DNA from 2 places in the Maritimibacter alexandrii genome. Region 2 is predicted to be linked to the other one. Evidence: riboswitches for the same ligand, from Rfam matches in the RefSeq annotation. Region 2 holds a riboswitch; the other holds the start of a gene.
The links. A riboswitch is a leader RNA that binds a small molecule or an ion and turns the genes downstream of it on or off. The one in region 2 is predicted to bind thiamine pyrophosphate.
Positions count from the first base shown of each region.

Region 1: it holds a riboswitch for thiamine pyrophosphate, as region 2 does, so the genes downstream of both, FCT00_RS18680 (NUDIX hydrolase) here and thiB (thiamine ABC transporter substrate binding subunit) in region 2, are expected to answer to the same signal.

Region 1 covers NZ_SWKQ01000015.1:2,599-7,011, forward strand. Annotated here, with positions in the region: gene thiC (phosphomethylpyrimidine synthase ThiC) at 1-14, shown strand, start outside; gene thiM (hydroxyethylthiazole kinase) at 11-814, shown strand; gene thiE (thiamine phosphate synthase) at 811-1,449, shown strand; gene thiD (bifunctional hydroxymethylpyrimidine kinase/phosphomethylpyrimidine kinase) at 1,438-2,244, opposite strand; gene FCT00_RS18680 (NUDIX hydrolase) at 2,241-2,690, opposite strand; TPP riboswitch at 2,725-2,841, opposite strand; gene FCT00_RS18685 (HPP family protein) at 2,941-4,092, shown strand; gene panC (pantoate--beta-alanine ligase) at 4,109-4,413, opposite strand, start outside.
Region 2 covers NZ_SWKQ01000009.1:925,507-929,919, forward strand. Annotated here, with positions in the region: gene FCT00_RS05490 (AEC family transporter) at 1-917, opposite strand, end outside; gene aroC (chorismate synthase) at 917-2,020, opposite strand; TPP riboswitch at 2,230-2,341, shown strand; gene thiB (thiamine ABC transporter substrate binding subunit) at 2,384-3,370, shown strand; gene FCT00_RS05505 (thiamine/thiamine pyrophosphate ABC transporter permease ThiP) at 3,346-4,413, shown strand, end outside.

The DNA.
Region 1 (4,413 bases), on a different contig from region 2:
AGGACAAGGCATGAGCCAGGCACCGAACACCCTTCTGACCGCGCTGCGCGCCACGCCGCCGCTGGTGCAGTGCGTCACCAACTACGTCGCCATGAACATCGCCGCAAATGTGATGCTTGCAGCGGGGGCCAGCCCCGCCATGGTTTCGGACGTGGAAGAGGCCGAGGAATTCGCCGGGATTGCCGGAGCCGTGACCGTGAACATCGGCACCCTGTCGCCGCCCTTCGTCGCCGGAATGCAGGCAGCGATCCGGGGGGCGCGGGGCGCGGGGCGGCCCTGGGTGCTGGATCCGGTGGCCTGCCAGGCGACGGCCTATCGGCGCGAGGTCGTGCAGGCGCTGGTGGCCGAACGCCCGACGATCATCCGGGGCAATGCCTCGGAAATCCTGTCGCTCGCCGGGGAAGCCAGCCGGGGGCAGGGCGTCGACGGGCGTGATCCAGTCGCGGCGGCGGAAGAGGGGGCGCGTCGGCTGGCGCGCTCCAGCGGTGCGGTTGTCGCGGTGACGGGCGAGGTCGATTATGTCACCGACGGCACCCGCGCAGTGCGGGTCGAGGGTGGTTCGCCTTTCATGCCGATGAACACCGCCCTGGGCTGTTCGCTGACCTGCCTTTGCGGGGCCTATGCTGCGGTGGCCGACGACGCCTTTGACGCCACCGTCGCGGCGCTGGCGCATTTCGCCGTAGCCGGGGCGAAGGCGGGTGAAGGCGCGGCAGGGCCGGGAAGCTTTGCGCCACTGTTCCTCGATGCTCTGGCTGCGGTCACGCCGGAGGCGCTGGCGCGGGCGGCGATCCGCGATGCGGCGGTGCTCGCGTGAGGTGCTGCCCCGACCTCTCGCTTTACCTCGTGCTCGATCCCGGCCTCTGCGCCGGGGTCGGCGTGATCGCCACGGCCCGCGCCGCTGTGGCGGGCGGGGCGACGGTGGTGCAGCTGCGGGACAAAGCGGCCGATACGGAACGGATGATCGAGACGGGCCGCATGCTGAAGGCGGCGCTGGCGGGGACCGGCGCGGTGCTGATCGTGAATGACGACGTGGAGGCCGCCATTGCGATTGGCGCAGACGGGCTGCACATCGGCCAGGGCGACATGGCCGTGGCCGAGGCCCGCGCCCGGATCGGTGCGACGATGGTGCTGGGTTTCTCGGTCGAGACGCCGGCGCTGGCGGCATCGGTCGATCCGGCGCTGGTCGATTACATCGGGGCCGGGCCGGTCTTTGCCACGCCTTCCAAGCCGGATCACAAGGCCCCCGTGGGCTTTGACGGGCTGGCGGCGCAGGTTGCGGCCAGCCCGGTGCCCGCCGTGGCGATCGGCGGGCTGAAGGCCGAGCACGTGGCGCAGGTCCTGAAGGCCGGGGCGCAGGGCGTCGCCGTGGTTTCTGCCATCTGCGGCCAGCCCGACCCCAAGGCCGCCGCCCGCGCCCTGAGGGACAGGATCGACGCGCTAACCGTCTGACGCCCAGAGTGCGTGGAAATGATGCACCGGCCCGTGTCCGTGACCCACGTCCAGTGCATCGCTTTGGGCCAGCGCGGCATGCAGATAAGCCTTGGCGCGGGTCACGGCCCCGGGCATGTCGTGATAGGGCAACAGCGCGGCAATGGCCGAGGACAAGGTACAGCCCGTGCCGTGATCGTTGGTCGTGGTGATACGGGGCGCGCGCAGCGTCTGCGTACCTTCGGGGCCGGCCAGCAGGTCGGTACTGTCCGCGCCCGACAGGTGCCCGCCCTTGAGCAGAACGTAGTCGGACCCGAGAGACAGGAGTTCAGGCAGGGCGGCGGTCATGGTCACGGCGGTCCAGTCGTCGGGACGGTTCAGCAGGACGGCGGCCTCGGGCAGGTTCGGTGTGATGACTGCTGCCAGAGGCACCAGCGCCTCGCGCAGTGCCGAAACCGCCGGCGGGTCCAGAAGGGCATGACCGCTTTTCGCCACCATCACCGGGTCCAGCACGATGTTGCGCGCCGCGTGATGGCGCAGCCGGTCGGACACCGCGCGGGCGATCCCGGCGTTGGCGATCATGCCGATCTTCACCGCGTCGATGCGCACGTCGTCGAAGACCGCGTCGATCTGGTCGGCCACGAAAGCGGGATCGAGCGCCTGAAACGACCGCACGCCGCAGGTGTTCTGCGCAACCACGGCGATGACGACCGAACAGGCATAGGTGCCAAGCGCGGAGAAGGTCTTGATATCGGCCTGAATACCCGCGCCGCCCGAGGGATCGGTGCCTGCAATGCTCAGAACATTGGGGATCATGCCGGCACCTCTGCCATCAGGGCGGCCGCGTGATCCGCAAGCTCGGCCACATCGCGGCTGAGCGCGAGGTGGCCTTCCTTCAGCGCCGTGATCTCGATCCAGCGGGCCTCGAGCGCGTCATCTGCGGCAATCGGGTCTCCGGCGGTCCAGCGGCACAGGACGGCGACCAGGATGAAATGGCGGCGCAAGGTGCCGGTGCCGTCGTGATCAAAGGCGTCGAGCGCCGTGATCACCCGCAGCGGGTCTGCGGAAACGCCGGTCTCCTCGGCCAGTTCGCGGATGGCTGCGTCGAACAGGGGTTCGCCCGGGTCAATCCTGCCGCCGGGAAATCCCCAAAGGCCCGCATCGGGCGGATTGGCGCGACGCACGAGAAGCACCTGGGTGTCGCGCACGACTACGGCGATGGCCGCCGGGATCGGGCGTGGGTCTGTCGGTTGATATGGCAAGGCGGCCTCGTCATGCTGAGGCCGGCAAGGGCAAGAGAGCGCTGCGATCCTGTCCCTTCGCCGGCATGATCCGGATCAGGTTCAAAGGGTCACCGCGCTGCAATCGCCAGCGATATCTCAGCCCCTTGTCGGGACACCCCTAGGTGAGCGGCAGCTTATCAGGCTGAGCGCCCGGTTCAATGCCGGGCGGATGTGCTTGCGCCTGCCGTCGCTTGCTGAAACTTTAGGCAAAACAGACAAGGCAGCAGTCATGGAGTCCCTGTTCCGTTCGCTTGGCCCGGTTATTGGCCGCCCCTCGCCAGCCGAGGCCCTTCGCGCCGGGATCGGCGCCCTGATCGGGCTTGGGGTGACGGGCGCATTCCTGTTGTCGCCCGTGGTCGACCTGACGCTCGGCCTTTACCTGATTGCCCCGTTCGGTGCGACGTCGGTTCTGCTGTTCGCAATGCCCAACAGCCCGTTGGCGCAGCCGTGGTCGGCGGTGGTGGGCAACACTCTCGCGGCACTGGTCGGTGTGGTGGTCTGTTCCGCGGTCGCTGACCCTGTCCTGCGGATCGCCCTTGCGGTCGGGCTGACGATTACCGTCGGCATCCTGTGTCGCGCGATCCATCCCCCGGCGGGTGCGGTCGCCATGACAGCGGCGATGAGCCCGGAGGCGGTCGAGCGACTTGGACTCTGGTTCGCGATCGCGCCCGTCGCCACAGGCACCCTCGCGCTGGTCGTCTGTGCTGCGATCTACGCCCGGCTCACGGGGCGCAGATATCCATTCCGCCAGTTCGATGAGCCAAGTCGCCACCGCACCGAAGATCCCGATCCCGCCAAGCGCATCGGGCTGTCCCGAGAAGAACTGAAAGAGCTGCTGGACCGGTATCGCCAGTCGTTCAATCTGGGTGTCGAAGACCTGGCGCGGTTGATCGGCGCGGCCGAGTTGCAGGCCGCCGCGCACCGGACAGGTCCGCTTCTCGCGACCGACGTCATGTCGCGTAATCTGGTGACCATTGGCCCAGACACTCCGCTGTCAAAGATTGCGGACCTGTTCAGACATCATCGCTTCACATCGCTTCCGGTGACCGGGGTCGAGGGGCATTATCTTGGCGTGATCTTCCAGATTCACCTGATCGACCGAGCGCGCGAGGATGCGCTTCGGCTCGACCGTGGCTATCTCGCGGCGTTTCGGCGCCTGATCGACCAGGATCGTACGCAGCCGGTCCGAGCCAAGGACATCATGAGCGTCGCCGGGCCTCGGGCGGTACCGGCGACTCCGGTCGGAGTGCTCCTGCCGATGATGGCCGATGGTGATGTCGATGCGGTGCCGGTCCTTGAAAAGGGCCGGATCGTCGGCATCGTCACCAGGACGGATCTCATCGCCGCCCTCGCGCGGTCCGGTTTGCGAGCCCAGGACTGAGAGGCGGCGGCCCGGGTCAGGCCGGCTCGAGCGGGTGATCTTCGGGAGCCGGGACGCTTGCGAGACCCGCGACAGGGACATTGTCGATCAGGCGCACGCCATCGAGCCAGGCGGCCAGGAAGAGGCGACCGGGGCGGTCTGCCCTGTTCATCAGCTTGAGGTCGGGATCGCTGCGCAACTCCAGGTAGTCGATCGTGTCGAACCCGGCAGTGAGCAGCGCCGCCCTGGCGTTATCGAGGGCCTGCGCGACTTGTCCGCCGCGGGAGATGACACGCGCGGCGTCGTCCAGGACCTGGGCGATCACCGGCGCAATTTCGCGTG
Region 2 (4,413 bases):
AGCAGGAAAATCGCCACGTTGAGCGTCACGAAAGACGCGACCGTGGCCATCAAAAGCGCGAGCGAGGCGAGGCCTTCGTGCCCCGTCTCCTGCGCCAGAACCGTGTAGATCGTGAACATCGGGATCGCCGCCGACAGGATGACGGCGGTCCTCAGATCGCCGGCAAGGCCAAGCCCCAGCACGCCGAACAGGATCACGGCACCCACCGTCACCAGTGGATGCACCACCAGCTTGGCGAGCGAAATCTGCGCCGCCAGAGCGACATTGCCTTTCACCGAAAGCCCGGCAAGCGATCCGCCGATCACGACCAGCGCCAGCGCGGCGGCGGACCCCGCCACCATGCCGACGAGCCGGTCGACCGGCCCCGGCAGCGGCATCCCGATCACCGACACGACGAGGCCGAGGATCAGGCCGATCACCATCGGCCGCCGTATGACGCCGATCAGCACCTTGCCAATGTTCAGCCCCCCACCCTTGGACGCTTCGATCAGGGCGAGCGCCACGGGCACGATCACCACGTTCTCGACCAGCATGTTCATGGCGAGGATGAGCCCGGCGATATCGGGGAAGAGCAACAGCATCAGCGGCGCTCCGACGAAACCGGAGTTCGGGCAGGACGCACCCATCGCCCCGACAGCGCGGCGCTGCGGCCCGGTGATGGCCGAAAACCAGCCGAACGCGATCCCCATCGTGACCAGAGCCCCGGCGAGATACGCGGCCATGTAGGGCACGTTGAACACTTCGCCGATGTCCCGTGTCGCGACCGCGTTGAAGATCAGGGCAGGCAGCGCGATGTTCATGACATAGGCGCCGAACACCCGCATGTCCTGTGGCCGGAACACCCGCCAGCGGACCAGGCCATAGCCAAGCGCGATCGCCGCGAAGATCGGGAAGGTGATCCCGAGGATCGACAGCATCAGCCGATCTTGCCCCGTGGCCCGTCGCCGACCTGCGCCCGGTGCAGCATCAGATGATCGAGAATGACACAGGCCGCCATCGCTTCGCCCACCGGGACGGCGCGGATGCCGACGCAGGGGTCATGGCGCCCCTTTGTGACGATCTCGGCCGGCTCGCCCGTTTTCGTGATCGTCTTGCGCGGGGTCAGGATCGAAGACGTCGGCTTGACCGCGAACCGGCAGACGATGTCTTGCCCGGTCGAGATACCACCAAGAATGCCGCCCGCGTGGTTCGACGAAAACACCGGTTTTCCGTCGTTCCCCATATAGATCTCGTCCGCATTCCCCTCGCCCGTCAGGCAGGCCGCGTTCATGCCTTCACCGATCTCGACGCCCTTCACGGCGTTGATCGACATCATCGCAGCGGCCAGACCTGTGTCGAGTTTGGCATAGATCGGCGCCCCGAGGCCTGCGGGCGCACCGCGCACGACCACCTCGATCACCGCGCCGACGGACGAGCCCGCCTTGCGCAACCCGTCGAGGTAGTCGGCCCATGTCGCGGCGGCTTCGGCGTCCGGAACCCAGAACGGATTGCGCTCGATCTCGTCCCAGTCGAAACGGCTGCGGTCGATCTCGTGCTCGCCCATGCGGGTCATGTAGCCGCGCACCTCGATTCCCGGCACCAGCATCTTGAGCGCCTCACGCGCGATACCGCCCGCCGCGACGCGGGCCGCCGTTTCGCGCGCCGATGACCGCCCACCCCCGCGCGGATCGCGGATACCGTATTTCTGCCAATAGGTGATGTCGGCATGGCCGGGCCGGAACTTCTCGGCGATGTCGCCATAATCCTTGGACCGCTGATCGGTGTTCTCGATCATGAGCTGCACCGGCGTCCCGGTCGTCTCGCCCTCGTAGACACCCGACAGAATACGAACCGCGTCGGGTTCACGCCGCTGGGTCGTGTATTTGTTCTGGCCGGGTTTGCGCCGGTCCAGCCAGTGCTGGATCATCGCCTCGTCCAGCGCCACCCCCGGCGGCACACCGTCCACGGTCGCCCCAAGCGCAGGCCCGTGGCTTTCGCCCCAGGTCGTCACCCGAAAGATATGCCCGAAAGAGTTCATCATGGCCCGGCTCCTTTGCCGCTTCGGTAGCCGACCCCCCGGAAAACCTCAACTCTTCTTCGTTTCCGAAAACCTCGGGAGAGCGCGAGAGGGCTGGCCCTCTCGCACCGCCGCGGCCCGCCAGCGGCGGGACGTGGCTCCCAAAGCGCGTGCGCCAGCACGCACCTTTCGGTGACACCCCCTTGCGAGCACCGGGTTCGATGCATAGTGTCTGCCTCACCTCGGGGTGCCCGTGCGACGCAAGTCGTCCGGCTGAGATGCGAAAGCGAACCCGTTGAACCTGAACCGGCTAGCACCGGCGGAGGGAAGGTCAGGACCATCACAGGTCATCCTGCCGGACTTTCGCCCGTCGCAATGGAGGATGACATGAGAACACCCATCATCGCAGCGGGACTTGTGGGCTTGGCGAGCATCGCCAACGCGCAAGACACCCTTACTGTTTACACCTATGACAGCTTCGTCGCCGAATGGGGCCCCGGCCCCGTGATCGAAAAGGCGTTCGAGGCGCGTTGCGACTGCGACCTCGAATTCGTGGCCGTCGGCGACGGGGCCGAAATCCTGTCGCGCCTGCGGCTCGAGGGCGCCCGGACCGAGGCCGACGTCGTGCTCGGCCTCGACGAGAACCTTGCCGAAGCCGCCCGCGAAACCGCGCTGTTCGCGCCACACGGCATCGAAAGCCCGCAGCTCGACCTGCCGATCGAATGGCAGGACGAACTGTTCCTGCCCTTCGACTGGGGGTATTTCGCGTTCGTCTATGACAAGACCAAAGTGGACACCCCGCCGGCCTCGTTCGACGAGCTGGCCGACAGCGACCTGTCGATCCTCATTCAGGACCCGCGCTCGTCCACACCCGGCCTCGGTCTCGTCCTCTGGGTCAAGGCGGTCTACGGCGAAGAGGCGGGCGCGTATTGGGAGCGTCTGAACGACCAGATCGTCACCGTGACGAAAGGATGGTCCGAAGCCTATGGCATGTTCGTCGAGGGCGAGGCGGACATGGTCCTGTCCTACACCACATCGCCTGCCTATCACCTGATTGCCGAGGACGACGAAACCAAGGCGGCAGCCGCTTTTGACGACGGCCACTACCTGCAGATCGAAATCGCGGGCAAGGTCGCGTCGACCGAACAGGGCGAACTGGCCGATATGTTCATGGACTTCATGCTCACGGATGGGTTCCAGTCCGCGATCCCCACGACCAACTGGATGTACCCGGCAAAGATCCCGACCGAAGGCCTGCCGGACGGGTTCGAGACACTGCATGAGCCGGAGAATGCCCTGATCTATCTGGGGGCCGAGGCCGAAGCGATCCGTGACGACGCCATCGAGGAATGGCGCGCGGCATCGACGCGGTGACGCGGACCACCGGGGCGGGGGCCATTGCCCTCGCCCTCGTTCTCCTTCTGACTCTGGGCACGCTCGCGGCGGTTGCGGTTCGGGCCGAAGGCGTGGGCGGGTTCGGTGTGGCCGATTGGGCCGCCCTACGGTTCACGCTGCTGCAGGCAACGCTGTCGGCGGCCCTGTCGGTCGTGCTCGCGGTGCCTATCGGGCGGGCTTACGCGCGACGGCGATTTCCGGGCCGAAGTCTGCTGGTCATGTTGCTCGGTGCACCGTTCATCCTGCCCGTGATCGTTGCGGTCTTCGGGCTCATCAGCGTTTTCGGACGGTCCGGCATCGTCAGTCAGGCGCTCGTCGCCCTCGGCTTCGAACCCATTTCGATCTACGGCTTTCATGGCGTCGTGCTGGCGCATGTGTTCTTCAACCTCCCGCTTGCGACCCGGCTGGTTCTGCAAGGATGGCTCGCCATTCCCGCCGAACGCTTCCGCCTTGCCGCGTCGCTCGGCATGACTTCCCGCGATATAGCCCGGCATCTCGAAAGGCCGATGCTGCGCGAGGTGCTTCCGGGGGCTTTCCTCGTCGTTTTCCTGCTGTGCCTGACGTCTTTCGCCGTCGCGCTCGCCCTTGGCGGCGGCCCACGCGCCACGACCATCGAATTGGCGATCTATCAGGCGTTCCGTCTCGACTTCGACCTCGGCAAAGCGGCCCTTCTGGCGCTCGTGCAATTTGGCCTCGGTGCCGCCGTCGCGCTGGTCGCTTTGAAGGTCGCCCTGCCTTCCGGCTTCGGCTCCGGCCTCGACCGCGCCGTGATGCGCTGGGATGCGAATTCGCCCGCGTTGCGCGCGCTCGACGCCGCGTTGATCGCACTCGCCACGCTGTTTCTGGTTCTGCCCATGGCGATGATCGCCGTGGACGGCATCCCGGCGCTTACGTCCCTTCCGCCCTCCGTCTTCGCGGCGACCCTGCGCTCGCTCGGCGTGGCGATGGCGTCGGTCGTGCTGTCGATCTCGCTCGCGCTTCCCATTGCCGCATGGGCCGTGAAAAGCCGTTCGCGGCTGGTC